DNA from 4 places in the Methylophilus sp. 5 genome. Region 2 is predicted to be linked to each of the others. Evidence: predicted binding sites of a transcription regulator. Region 2 holds the regulator's gene; each other region holds the start of a gene.
What was found. Region 2 encodes sigma-54, which starts transcription at its own class of promoters, with help from an activator protein. Its sites were predicted from a motif close to TGGCACNNTTCCTGCT; they were not measured.

Region 1 (3,583 bases), 320 kb from region 2:
TCAATATAACGTGCCATCCAATATAAATGCTCTGCGGTACGACTTAACATATCACGGCCTCTTGATTCACTTGTTGGGCAGCCATTTGCGACTGCGAAGTTTCTACACTGATGTCATCGCGTTCCAGTACCCAGGTATCTTTGGTGCCGCCGCCTTGTGAGGAGTTGACCACCAATGAGCCCTCTTTGAGGGCCACGCGCGACAAGCCGCCTGGCACCACGCTGACCGTTTTGCCAGACAGCACAAACGGGCGTAAATCAACATGCCGCGGCGCAATGCCTTGTTCGACCAGCGTCGGGCAGGTAGACAGTGCCAGTGTTGGTTGCGCAATATAATTAGATGGCTTGGAAACGATGCGTAACCTGAACTCTTCGATTTCCTGCTTGCTGGCAGTCGGGCCCACCAGCATGCCGTAGCCGCCGGAGCCTTGCACCTCTTTTACGACCAGCTCGGGCAGATGATCCAGCACGTAGGCTAGATCATCTTCCTTGCTGAGTTGATACGTAGGCACGTTCTGCAGGATGGGAGATTCACCCAGATAGAACTTAATCATCTCCGGCACGTAAACATACGTCGCCTTATCATCAGCTACGCCGGTGCCTACGGCGTTGGCTAACGTGACGCCACCATTGCGGTAGACGGAGAGCAGACCTGGCACGCCCAACAGGGAGTCGGGCTTGAACACCAGAGGGTCAAGGAAGTCGTCGTCGATGCGGCGGTAAATCACGTCCACCCTTTGCGGGCCTTGCGTGGTGCGCATGTAGACGGCGTTATTGCGGACAAACAAATCCTGGCCTTCCACCAGCTCGATACCCATTTGCTGGGCGAGGAAGGCATGTTCAAAGTAGGCGCTGTTATAAGCACCGGGTGAAAGTAACACCACGGTCGGGTCAGTGACACCGGTTTGTGCCACCGAGCGCAAATTATTGAGCAACACATGCGGGTAATGTTCGACCGGCGCAATCGGATATTTTTTAAATAAATCCGGGAACAGCCGCATCATCATTTTGCGGTCTTCCAGCATGTAAGACACGCCTGATGGTGTGCGCAAATTATCTTCCAGCACATAAAACTGCGATTCACTGGTGCGCACCAGGTCGATGCCTGCCACATGCGCGTAGACCTGGTTAGGCACCGTCACGCCCACCATTTCTGGCCGGTATTGCGAGTTGGTTAAAATGCTGTGCGGCACAATGCCAGCTTTGATGATTTCCTGCTCATGATAAATATCATGCAAAAACATATTGAGTGCGCGCACACGTTGTACCGCGCCTTTGGCCAAATGCGCCCATTCACTGGCTGAAATCATGCGTGGAATCACATCAAATGGAATCAGGCGCTCGGCACCATCTTCTTCACCATAGACGTTAAAGGTAATACCCACGCGGCGAAACAACACTTCAGCTTCGGCGCGCTTGGCTGCCAGCTGTTGTGTGGGTACATCACTTAACCAGCGGTTATACGCTTGGTAGATGGCCCGGACATTGCCCCCATAGCCCTGCATTTCATCAAAAAACTTTTTGGCGGATTGCGTCATGATGCTGGACCTTTGCCTTACTTGTAAAAATCAATTAAATAAGAGCAAGCCGTGTGCCAGCAATAAATACTGTTTTAAATCATATGGTTGAAGTTTTAACGGTGTTGTTACAAAAACAAAACGCACCATAGCGGTGCGTTTTTGAATCACGATTTTGGTGCAGCGCGAGCTGTTTATTCAATGTTTTGAATTTGCTCGCGCATTTGCTCTATCAGTACTTTCAGTTGCATAGAGACTTGTGTAGTTTCAATCGCGACTGATTTTGAGCCCAGTGTATTGGCTTCACGGTTCATTTCCTGCATCAAAAAGTCCAACTTTTTACCCATGGCGCCGCCAGCAGTGAGAATACGGTCCATTTCAACAATGTGTGATTGCAGGCGTGCCAATTCTTCATCTACATCAATGCGCTGTGCATACAGCACGATTTCCTGGCGCACGCGGTCGTCATCTGCCTGCATCGCTTCGCGCAGCTTGGCGGTCAGTTTTTCCTGATACTGGCTCACCAGCGCGGGCAACAGTGGTTTAACAATGCTGATTTGCTCACGCACGCCTTGCAGGCGGTCTAGCAACACTTGCTTGAGCTTTTCGCCCTCGCGCGCTCGCGCAGCAATCAACTCATCAATGCCCTGCGACAACCCGCTTTGTACACTTTGTGCCATGGCCTCGGCATCTGCCGCTTCAGTTTGCAGGACGCCTGGTAGTTTAAATACATCAACCAGGTTGATGGCTTGTGATTGTGGAAAGTGTTGTTGCAAATCTTTTAGCGTTTGTGCAATCTGCGTCACCATGGCCGGGTTGAGTGCGAGCGTGGTCGCTGCTGCGTCACTTTTGAGGCTCATCCGGCACTCAATTTTGCCGCGGCCAAGCCGGGTTTGCAGTTGCTCGCGAATCTGTGCTTCAAACTGGCGCAAGCTGTCTTCGATTTTGACATTGAGCTCCAGATAGCGATGATTAACCGCCCGTAGCTCAATCAGCAGCAAGCCGCCAGAAAACCGGGCTTCGCTCGCAGCAAAGCCGGTCATGCTTAAAATGGGTTGATTGTGAGTGGTTTTTTTTGCAGTCATTTTCGTAGTACCTTGGTGTCCTCGGGCAAACTGGGCGATTGTATCAAATGCGCTATTGATATGCGAAAATAGCACACAGACAAAAAGAAACACGCCATATTTGGCTGCTAGTACAGGGCGATTACTGCCCGTTACTGCGCCAGAATGCGGTGTTTCCCTTAATAAAAGCCATGATTGTGACGTTAAAGCGTTAGTGAAGCTCTCTAATAAATTTGATTTTGCCTTGCCGGTCGGCACTGCGCTGCATGACTACACCATTACCCGGGTGTTGAGTCTGGGCGGGTTTAGCTTCGTCTATCTGGCGCAAGACCCGCAAAAAAACACGGTTGCTATTAAAGAATATATGCCGGTGACACTGGCAGAGCGTGACGAACACACGCATATTCGCTCCAATGGCAAAAACGAAGCCGCCTACAAACATGGCATGAAGTGCTTTTTTGAAGAAGGGCTGGCGCTGGCCAATATCGAGCATAAAAATATTGTGCGCGTTAAAAACTTCTTTCGTGCCAATAACACGGTTTACATGGTGATGAAATACGAGCGCGGCAAGTCGCTGCAAGACTACATCATGGCGTTGTCGCAGCCAGTGCCCGAAAGCTTTTTGATCCGCATGTTTGTCGAGTTGCTCAATGGTTTGCGTGAGGTGCATACGCGCAAATTGCTGCATCTTGATATTAAACCGGCCAATATTTATATCCGCCTTGATGGCTCACCTGTGCTGCTGGACTTCGGATCGGCCCGCCAGGCCTTGTCGGAGGTGACGCTGGCGCCGACTTACACGCCGGGCTTCGCGCCGCCAGAGCAATATATAGACCGCAAGCACCTGGGCCCATGGAGTGATATTTACAGCATAGGCGCTAGTATGTACGCCTGCTTGCAGCGCGCTTCGCCGGTGGCGGCTAATGTACGGCTGAAAGACGATGCGCTGGTGCCTGCAACAGAGCTCGGTAAACAGATATACTCTGAAAAATTACTGACAATT
Region 2 (3,583 bases):
AACCGGGTACACGTACATTATGTACGCGCACCTGTCGTCACCAAAGCTGCAAGCCCGGCAGCGCCTGCCAAAGCAGGCAATCACAAGGGTCGTTGATTCTGGAGAAATGAGTTGAACACGCACAAGCCATTATTTTATGCCACCTGCTTGACCTTACTGGCGCTATTACAGTGGTCAAGCAGCGCGCTGGCTGAAGAGTCCGACCGCGACCAGCCAATAGAGCTGGAAGCAGACACGGTGACGGTGAACGATGCCAAAAAAATCAGCATTTACACCGGCAATGTGATTCTCAACCAAGGCTCACTGCAAATTAAAGCAGACAAAATGATTGTGCGTGAAGATCAGGATGGCTTTCAGCACAGTACGTGTACTGGCAACCCGACCACCTTCAAGCAAAAACGCACCGGCAAAAACGAATGGATGCAAGGCAGTGGCCAGCGCATTGAATACAATGCCCGCATGGACAAAGTACAACTCTATACTAACGCATGGGTCAAACGTGGCGAAGATCTGGTCACTGGCGACTACATTAGCTATGACGCCAATGCAGAATATGCCGAAGTCATTGGCGGCACCAAAGCCAATCCCAACGGCACCGCTGGCAGTCGTGTAAAAGCGACCATTCAGCCAAAAAATAAAACCACACCGCCGGTGATTGATAACAAACCAACAACACAGCAAGGGCTGCGCATGAACCGTTCTCTGCAAATTAAAGTAGAACCGGCGCCTAACGACACCAGCAGCGAGCCCGCGAAAGCGCAACCTTAAAGACACCGGCCTTATGCAGACATCCGTTTCACCAGATCAGAACCATTTGCGTGTTAGCCACCTGAAAAAAGCCTATCAGGGGCGCACCGTGGTTAAAAACACCACGCTTGAGCTGCGCAGCGGCGAAGTGATTGGCTTACTGGGCCCAAATGGCGCCGGCAAAACCACCAGCTTTTATATGATTGTGGGCTTAGTCGCGCTGGATGATGGCAGCATTACGCTCAACGGGGCAGACGTGAGCCACGCACCCATGCATGAGCGCGCACGCATGGGCTTGGCCTATCTGCCACAAGAAGCCTCTATTTTTCGCAAAATGACGGTCACTGACAACATTTTGTCCATTCTCGAAACCCGCCCCCATACAGAAGAAGAGCGTGAAGCGCGGCTGGAGTCCTTGCTGGATCAGTTGCATATCCAGCATATTCGCAATAGTCAGGCAGTGAGTTTGTCCGGCGGTGAACGTCGCCGCGTCGAAATCGCCCGTTGCCTGGCGACCGACCCAAAATTCATTTTGCTGGATGAGCCGTTTGCCGGGATTGACCCGATTGCGGTGATTGAGATTCAAAAAATTATCCGCTACCTGAGCAGCCAGAATATCGGTATTTTAATTACAGACCACAACGTACGCGAAACCCTGGATATTTGTGACCGGGCTTATATCGTGAATGAAGGCGCCGTGTTTGCCGCGGGCACGCCCGACGAAATCATTCAAAACGAAGGCGTACGTGAAGTGTATCTGGGCAAGAATTTTAGGCTGTAACCCGTTATGAAGCAAAATCTGCAACTACGTATTTCGCAAAACCTGGCGCTCACCCCGCAGCTGCAACAGTCTATCCGCCTGTTGCAGCTCTCAACACTTGAGTTGAGCCAAGAGCTGGAAACCATCCTGCAGGAAAATCCGCTGCTGGAAATGGCCGACGGTGAAGAAGGCGAGTTTGAAGACAATAGCCCTACCGCGACCGCCGCGGCCGAGCAAGAGCTACCTGATGCAAGCTCGTTTGATGTTGCCACACAGGCGGAAATCACCGCACCCGCAGAAACCTTGCGCGAAGAGTTGCACGACCAACTTGGCGGCAACGAAGGCGAACAAGCCAATCTGAATGAAGAATTTTCACCGCCCGAGTTTGAAGACGACTACGAGGAGTTTGGCAGCACCAGCAATTGGGACGAAGCCGGTCGCAACAATATGGACGATGAAGACGGTGATTTTTCGCGTCAGGATGCCAGCAATACCAGCTTGCGCGAACACTTGATGAACCAGATACAACTGGCGCATTTGTCCAAACGTGACATGGACCTGGTGAAGTTTTTACTCGACGGTATTAATGATAATGGTTACCTGGAACAGGACTTACAAGAAATTGTCGACCTGCTGCCCCCAGAGCTGGAAGTTGAGTTGTTAGAGCTGGAAACCGCCCTTAAATTGATCCAGAACCTGGATCCGATTGGGGTTGGCGCGCGCGACCTGTGCGAATGCCTGCGCCTGCAATTACAAGCGCTCCCAGCAGACACGCCTTATTTGCGCATCGCTATGGCGATTGCCAAAGATCACTTAGCGCTGCTGGCCAACAAAGACTTTGTCAAACTGCGCAAACTGCTCAGTTGCGATGAAACCGCCCTTAAAGGTGCGCAACAACTCATCCGCCAGCAGAACCCCAAGCCTGGCAACGAATTCGCTACCTTTAGTCATGACCACTTTATCCAGCACGATGTGGTAGTCAAAAAAATCAAAGGCATCTGGATGGCGTCACTCAATGATGGCGTGATCCCCAAGCTGCGGATCAATCAATTGTATGCGGACATCCTTAAGCGCAACCGCGATAGTTCCGGCCAATATCTGCAAAGCCAGATGCAAGAAGCCAAATGGATGATTAAAAATATCCAGCAGCGTTTTTCTACGATCTTGCGTGTATCGCAAGCGATTGTAGACCGTCAACGCAACTTTTTTGAGCATGGCGAAATTGCCATGCGCCCCTTGGTATTACGTGAAATTGCCGAAGAGCTAGACTTGCACGAAAGCACCATTTCACGCGTGACGACGCATAAGTATATGCTCACACCGCGCGGGGTGCTGGAGCTTAAATACTTTTTTGGTAGCTCAGTCGCAACCGATGCTGGCGGCTCCTGCTCAGCGACCGCTATTCGCGCCTTAATCAAGCAAATGGTGGCCGAAGAAAATCAGAAAAAACCATTATCGGATAACCAAATTACCGATACGCTGGCGCAACAAGGCATTGTGGTCGCCCGCCGCACCATTGCAAAATATCGCGAGTCGCTGAGTATTCCGCCCGCAAATTTACGCAAGTCGCTGTAAAACAAAAAGGCCGCATCTGCGGCCTTTTTGTTGGTTACGAGTTTGTTATTTAATTGTGATTTTAGCAAACTTGCGCTTACCCACCTGGGCGACCACGGTCACGCCTTTTGCCACTGGCAGATTTTTATCATCCACCTTCACGCTATCCAGCTTTACCCCGCCCTGCTGCACAGCGCGCATGGCTTCACTAGTGCTTTCTACCAAGCCAGCCTGTTTCAGCAATTGGCTGATGCCAATACTGTCACCCTCAATCGTCACCTCTACCTGTGGCACATCATCAGGAATACCGCCTTTGGCGCGGGTTTGAAAATCTTGCCAGGCTTTTTCAGCCGCGGCCTGGCCGTGAAAGCGGGCCACGATTTCTTGCGCAAACCCGACTTTGATATCGCGCGGGTTTTCACCCCCCGCCACTTGCGCTTTCCACTGGGCAACAGTATCTAATGAAGCGAACGACAACAAATCAATATAACGCCACATCAATGCATCAGAAATAGACATGAT
Region 3 (3,583 bases), 120 kb from region 2:
CCCACTGCGTGATACTTCCAGCGTACCGGGTCATGCAGCGTATGCGTGCGCGCATTGCGCCAGTGGCGGTCAAGGTTGTATTCACCCAGCGTAGAGCGGGTCCCGGCCAGTTCAAATAACTTGCTACCCGCCAGCAAGGCAGTTTCTGTGCTCAGCACTTTGGCTTCGGCCACCGCAATAGACGCTTCTGCCACGGTGTCTTCGTTCGGGTTGCGCTGCGCTTCGTCAATGTATTCACCCGCGCGCGCCAACAAAGCCTCTGTCGCATGCAGGCGAATCTGTAAATCACCGATGTCTTTAATGGTGTGTGGGTCTTCGTAACCATGCTCGAGCTCGGTATCGATCCAAGGGCGCGTGTAATTGCGCACAAAGTGCAGCGTATCTTTAAAGGCTGCGCGGGCAATGCCAGTGTCGACGGCGGCCTGGATAATTTGGGCCACCGGGCCCATGGCGGTCGGTCGGTCAAAGGCCAAATGGTGCGGCAACACATACTCGCTAGGCACAAAAATATTTTCCAGAATGGTGGTGCCGCTGGCGGTGGTGCGTTGGCCAAAGCTGGACCAGTCGTCAATGATGGTCAGGCCTTCGGCACCGGCCGGGACAAACGCCACCACGGTATTGTCGTGCTCATCTTTGGCTACCACTGGCACCCAGTCTGCCAGCAAGGCGCCAGAAGAATAGAATTTTTTGCCATTTAAAAAATAGCCACTGTTGGTCGGTGTGAGTTTGGTTTTGACGTCATTGACGCTACGGGTGCCGATTTCAGAGAAGGCATTGCCAAAGCGCACGCCTTGCAGCACCAGCTCATAAAAGTATTTCTTTTGAAACTCGGTGCCGTCCAGGCGCAGACCTTCCACCATATATAAATGGTTTTGCGGAATCTGGCCGATGCTAGGGTCGGCTTCGGCCACCGTGGCAATCACTTCGGCCAAGGTTTTGTTCGACACAAACGCGCCGCCATATTCTTTAGGCACGGTAATGCCCCATAAGCCGCTGCTAGAGAATAAATCCAGCTCTTGGCGCGGCAAACGTCTTTGCTGGTCGCGGATCACCGCTTCTTTAGCGATTTCACTGGCGACTTGTTTGGCCACGGTAATCGCCTCGGCATCGCTGGTGATGATGTGTGCCGGCTGGCGCGGCTGGTGATTAGGCAAATGCGCAATCTTGCTTGCATGTGCAGTCATATTGAATCCTTATCAAATAAACGTTGGGAATAAATGCGCTGTGCTCTCTCAAAAAGCAATTGCGCGTGACATTGCTACATTGCATTTAATATGCCAAGTGCTAAGTATTTGAATTTAAATGTGAATGTAAAAACTTGATGATGCCCCCGCCTCTATAGAAACAGTTTTCTGCTGAATGACTGCTGATTAATCAGCAGATGCAAGCCATCACTAGCAGGTGAAATGCAAACTCGTCTGCTGCTTTTTGAGAGAAGTTGCTGATATAGCAGCAGTGCATCAGCAAAACTAGCTTGAATTCAACAGGATAAATCGCGCCAAAAAACACCTAAGTGATTGAAATTTATAGGTAATGTTATCTGGCATGGATGCTGCTATGTATATCAGTGCGCTGGTCTGCCTGCGATTGAACACACAAAGCGGCAGCAGCACCCTTAATTAGGAGTCATGATGAGCCGTCCGTTAAAAGTCACTGCCGTGTCCGGTAGTTATAAATTGCCTTCCAGAACTGCTGCGCTGGTGGAGGCAATCACCCAGCAGTTGGGTAAGCAATTGCCTATTGATCTGCACCTGATCGAGTTAAGTGAAATAAGCAGCAGCCTGGTCGCGTCTTACGACCCCAAAGCGCTGCCGCTCAACGTGCAAAAAGATATTCAGGCGATTGAAACAGCCGACCTGCTAGTGGTGGCAACGCCGGTTTACCGCGCGTCTTATACCGGTTTGTTCAAACACCTGTTTGACTTGGTTGACTATGAAGCGCTGGTCGATGTGCCTGTGCTACTGGCTGCGACCGGTGGCAGTGAACGCCATGCCTTGATTATTGATCACGAGTTAAGGCCTTTGTTTAGCTTCTTTCAGGCGCTGACCTTGCCGATTGGTGTGTACGCCACCGAAGCAGACTTTGAAAATTACCAGGTGAAAAGTGAGGCCGTCACTGCGCGTATCGCGTTGGCCGTCGAGCGTGCCCTGCCTTTGCTCAAACATCGCGAGCTGATTAATAAAGACCGTTTGCTGGCGGTATAAGCCAAGCGACTATTTGGAGAATAAACATGAATACAGAAAACATTAAATTTGCCTATTGGGTGCCTAACGTCAGTGGCGGCCTGGTAGTGAGCAATATCGAGCAGCGCACCAGCTGGGATATCGACTACAACCGTAAATTAGCACAAATTGCCGAGAACGCAGGGTTTGAGTATGCCTTGAGCCAGATTCGTTTTACTGCGGGCTATGGTGCGGAGTTTCAGCATGAGTCTGTGTCTTTTTCGCATGCTTTATTAGCAGCAACCACCAAGTTAAAAGTGATTGCGGCGATTTTGCCTGGTCCGTGGAACCCGGTGCTGGCCGCCAAGCAACTGGCGACGATTGATCTGCTGACCGAAGGCCGTGTGGCGGTCAATATTGTGTCTGGCTGGTTTCGTGGCGAGTTTACCGCCATCGGTGAGCATTGGCTCGACCATGATGAGCGCTATCGCCGCTCTAAAGAGTTTATTGAGGCGCTCAAAGGCATCTGGACGCAGGATAATTTTACCTACCGTGGCGATTTCTATCGTTTTAGCAATTACACGCTGAAACCGAAACCATTGCAGCAGCCGCACCCGGAAATCTTCCAGGGCGGTAGCTCACGGGCGGCGCGCGATATGGCGGCCAGCGTGTCTGACTGGTATTTCACCAATGGCAATACGGTTGAGGGCATCAAGGCGCAAGTGGATGATATTCGTGCCAAGGCGGCAGCTAATAATCACAGCGTCAAAATCGGTGTCAATGCCTTTGTGATTGCGCGCGACACCGAAGAAGAAGCCAAAGCGGTGCTGGCAGAGATCATTGCCAAGGCCAACCCGGAGGCGGTGAATGCCTTTGGCCATGAAGTGAAAAACGCAGGCGCTGCCAGCCCGGAAAAAGAAGGTAACTGGGCGAAATCGACCTTTGAAGACCTGGTGCAATACAACGATGGCTTTAAAACTAATCTGATTGGCACGCCACAACAGATTGCTGAGCGCATTGTTGCGTTGAAAGCCGTTGGCGTTGATTTGATCTTATCCGGCTTTTTGCACTTTCAGGAAGAAGTGGCTTATTTTGGCGACAAAGTATTGCCATTGGTGCGTGCGCTTGAGGCGCAAAAATTGGCAAAAGCGGCTTAATCAACTTTGAAATGACCCCCTTATATGGCCGCTGAGACATTACCAAACTGGCTAGCCTGGCAGGCGCAACAACGCCCTGCCAGAGTGGCGATTCGTCACAAGCAACTGGGCATTTGGCAACAACGTAGCTGGCAAACCGTGCATGACTCGGTATTGCGTGCCGCCCGACTATTGCAGCAAAAAGGTTTTGCCAAGGGTGACACGCTCTTTTTACTGAGTGAGCCCCGGCCAGAAGCTTTATTGTTATCACTGGCGGCGCATTGG
Region 4 (3,583 bases), 450 kb from region 2:
TTGCCATCGGGCCGCCAATACATATTAATGGCCCAGCGTGGCAACGGCTCGCCGGGATACCATTTACCTTGCCCATAATGCAAAAAGCCGTTAGTCGCGAACTGTGCTTTCAGTCGCAATGCCAGCTCACCAGCCAGCGCGCGCTTGTGTTCGCCGAGCGCCAGCGTGTTCCATTGTGCGCCATCCATATCATCAATTGAGACAAACGTCGGCTCACCGCCATGCGTCAGCCGCACATCCATCTTGGTCAATTGTTTATCGACCTGATCGCCCAGCTTCACAATGGCTTGCCAGTCCTGCTCGCTATAAGGCTTAGTCACACGCGGGTCTTCATGAATGCGCGTCACCGTCATTTGGTGGCTAAATGTCACCTCAGCCACATCCGTCAGGCCCACCACTGGCGCAGCCGAAGACGGCAGCGCCGTGCACGCCAGTGGAATATGTCCTTCACCTGCCATCAGGCCCGACGTTGGGTCTAGCCCGACCCAACCAGCGCCGGGCACAAATACCTCGGTCCAGGCATGCAGGTCAGTAAAGTCCACCGTGGTGCCGCTCGGGCCATCCAGCGCCTCCACATCGGCCTTGAGTTGGATTAAATATCCGGACACAAAACGCGCAGCCAAGCCAAGCTGGCGCATCACCTGCACCAGCAGCCAGGCAGAATCCCGGCATGAGCCAGTACGCTTTTGCAAGGTGTCTTCTGGTGTTTGAATGCCCGGTTCCATGCGCACGGTATAACCGATATGCCCCTGCAAGCGCTGATTGACGGCAACCAGAAAGTCAACAATGCCAACCGCTGGCTGTACGACTTCATGGCGAATGATGTCCATCCAGCGTTGCAGCAAAGGCCCCATCGGCTCCGCCTGCAAATAAGCGGTTAACTCAAAGGCCTGTTGCTCGGTATAGTTGAATGGAAACTGCTCGGCATATTTCTCAACAAAAAAATCAAACGGGTTGATTACCGTCATATCTGCCACTAAATCGACCGTAAAATCGAGTTCGCGCACCATTTCAGGGAATACAAACCTGGCAATATAATTGCCGTAAGGGTCTTGCTGCCAATTAATAAAGTGTTTTTCTGGATTCACGGTCAGTGAGTACGACAACACAGGCGTGCGCGCATGCGCAGCAGGCTTCAGGCGGACTTCATGCGGTGACAAATTGACCAGGCGGTCGAATTGATAACAGGTGCGGTGATGTAAAGCGACGCGAATAGCCACTGCATATCCTCATTGGAGTGATGATTTTAAGCAGTAAGATGCAGGAAATATGCCAGCTGTGCGCAGAAAGCCATAGGCACAGCTGAGAAAGAAAACTAACCGGGGCAGATGACTGGCAAGTGCTACTTGCCGCCACCGACCAGACTTTTCACGGCGCTGACCACATCGCCTGGCATGACCACAATTTTACTGTTGTTGGAATCCGCCATTTTTTGCAGCGATTGAATATAACGGTCACCAAGCAAAAACGTTGCTGAAGCATTATTTTCTTTGACAGCTTCAGTGATCATTTTAATTGCCTCAGCCGAGGCTTTGGCGCCCACCATTTGCGCCTCGGCATCTTTACGTGCCGCTTCCAGACGCGCTTCAGCATTCAAAATCAAAGACTGCTTGGCACCTTCGGCCTGGGTCACCACAGCCACACGCTCACGCTCGGCGGCCGCTTGCCTTTCCATCGCATCTTGCATATTGGCAGATGGCTTGATGTCCTGAATCTCGACACTTTTCACGGTCAGGCCCCAATCGAGCGCTTCATCAGCAATGGCCTCTTTCAACTCTGCCTTGATACGGTCACGTGAGGTGAGTGCATGATTGAGGTCCATACCCCCAATAATAGAGCGCAAACTGGTTTGCACCATATTGCGCATGGCCTCGCGAAAGTTTTCAATGCCGTATACCGCACGCTCAATGTTGGTGACTTTGATAAAAGCCACCGCATTGGCCAAAATCACCGCGTTATCGCGTGTAATCACCTCTTGCTCCGGCACATCCAGAATAATGTCTTTGGTGGTGACTTTATAGCTGACACTGCTGAAAATCGGGTTAATCACATGCAAACCCGGCGTTAAAATCCCGGCAAACTTGCCCAGACGCTCAACCACCCACTCTTCGCCTTGCGGCACAATGCGCACGCCTTTAACAATGGCAATGACCACTAATACGATGACGATGACACTCACTTCGGTCATAACAACTCCCTTGATTCAATTAATTAATGTGTGGCACTGGCGCAACCCGCAGGCTGTTACCTTCAACTGCCACCACTTTGGCCGCTTGCTGCTCGCCAATCGCTACATTGGCATGCGCAACCCATTCGCGGCTACCTAACACGCCCTGCGTAAACCGTATTTTCCCGGGCTGCAAAGGTGAGATCGCGACAGTCACAATGCCTTCGCGGCCAATCTCTTCACCCTGCGCCTGACCCACACGCAATGCAGGAGTGCGTTTTTCCAGTTTGCGTATCACGGCCAGCGCCACCGCAGATAACACCGCATAGTTCAAGGCTTGCAGGGCGAGCGGCATCTCGCTAAATATGGCGCACAATACCGCCATCACCAATGCGGCAATCCCCAGCCACAATAAATACAGTGTCCCCAGCAGCATTTCCAGGCACAGCAGCACGAGCCCCAGCCCACACCACCACCATAATGTCGTCATTCGCATACCCTTCCAACGAAATTGCAGCTCATGGTATCACTAGTTGTGTCAGAATGGTGCGTGATGAACCCGCCTGCACTCCTATCTCTCGACGCAGATCGCCCCACTCGCCTGCAGCAAATCAGCGCGTACTTTCCGCATGCGTCAGGCAACGATCTGGATGCGGCATGGCAAGGCGGCCGCATCAGCGCTTTGCAGCGACTACGGGACGTCAATGCTGAAGACTATGCGCGTAGCCGCAACCACCTGGCAGGTGCGGTGACCAGGCTTTCACCCTATTTGCGGCATGGCTGCCTGTCACTGCCAGAAACCGTAGCGCACGTGCAGGCACGCTTTGGTAAACGCGCACACAAACTCACTGCCGAGCTCAGTTATCGCGATTATTTTCGCCAGGTGTGGTATCGGTTTGGCGATGCCATCATGCAGCAGATGGAACAACCAAAAGTGGCATTGGGCCAAAAACCCATACCAGCCTTTATTACACAGAGCTTTACCGGGTTAGTGTGTATGGATGAAATTGTGCAGCAATTACAGCGACACGGTTACCTACACAACCATGCGCGCATGTGGTTTGCCGCTTATGTCGTGCATTGGTTGAAGGGCGACTGGCGCCAGGCCGCAGATTGGTTTGAAGCCCAGTTACTGGATGGCGACATCGCCTCCAACCACCTCTCCTGGCAATGGATTGCCTCTAGCTTTAGTAACAAGCCTTATGTGTTTAACAAAGAAAACCTGCTGAAATTTGGCGGGGAATCCTGGTGCCAGCAATGTCGGGTTGCCTGCCCGTTTGAAGCGAGCTACGAGCAATTGCATCAGCAACTGTTTACGGATGCCGTGGTGACAGAAAAAGCAGTTACCCACCGCCTTAAGCCACCTGAGCCTAGCCCCAAAGGCGTCGCAACCCTGGTTTGGGTGCACGATGAAAT

Region 1: the regulator sigma-54 is predicted to act here: its motif matches at 1,581-1,596, upstream of METH5_RS0106230 (circularly permuted type 2 ATP-grasp protein).
Region 3: the regulator sigma-54 is predicted to act here: its motif matches at 1,265-1,280, upstream of METH5_RS0105335 (SfnB family sulfur acquisition oxidoreductase).
Region 4: the regulator sigma-54 is predicted to act here: its motif matches at 1,260-1,275, upstream of METH5_RS0106850 (DUF2126 domain-containing protein).

Annotation. Positions count from the first base shown of each region.
Region 1 is NZ_KI911560.1:1,321,941-1,325,523, forward strand. Features, by position in the region: gene METH5_RS0106225 (alpha-E domain-containing protein) at 1-50, opposite strand, end outside; gene METH5_RS0106230 (circularly permuted type 2 ATP-grasp protein) at 44-1,537, opposite strand; gene METH5_RS0106240 (YicC/YloC family endoribonuclease) at 1,711-2,601, opposite strand; gene METH5_RS0106245 (serine/threonine-protein kinase) at 2,795-3,583, shown strand, end outside.
Region 2 is NZ_KI911560.1:1,005,137-1,008,719, forward strand. Features, by position in the region: gene lptC (LPS export ABC transporter periplasmic protein LptC) at 1-96, shown strand, start outside; gene lptA (lipopolysaccharide transport periplasmic protein LptA) at 112-768, shown strand; gene lptB (LPS export ABC transporter ATP-binding protein) at 782-1,528, shown strand; gene METH5_RS0104780 (RNA polymerase factor sigma-54) at 1,535-3,082, shown strand; gene tyrS (tyrosine--tRNA ligase) at 3,128-3,583, opposite strand, start outside.
Region 3 is NZ_KI911560.1:1,120,793-1,124,375, reverse strand. Features, by position in the region: gene METH5_RS0105335 (SfnB family sulfur acquisition oxidoreductase) at 1-1,184, opposite strand, end outside; gene msuE (FMN reductase) at 1,629-2,204, shown strand; gene sfnG (dimethylsulfone monooxygenase SfnG) at 2,231-3,319, shown strand; gene METH5_RS0105315 (AMP-binding protein) at 3,344-3,583, shown strand, end outside.
Region 4 is NZ_KI911560.1:1,456,187-1,459,769, reverse strand. Features, by position in the region: gene METH5_RS0106850 (DUF2126 domain-containing protein) at 1-1,220, opposite strand, end outside; gene METH5_RS0106845 (SPFH domain-containing protein) at 1,343-2,188, opposite strand; gene METH5_RS0106840 (NfeD family protein) at 2,208-2,657, opposite strand; gene METH5_RS0106835 (FAD-binding domain-containing protein) at 2,688-3,583, shown strand, end outside.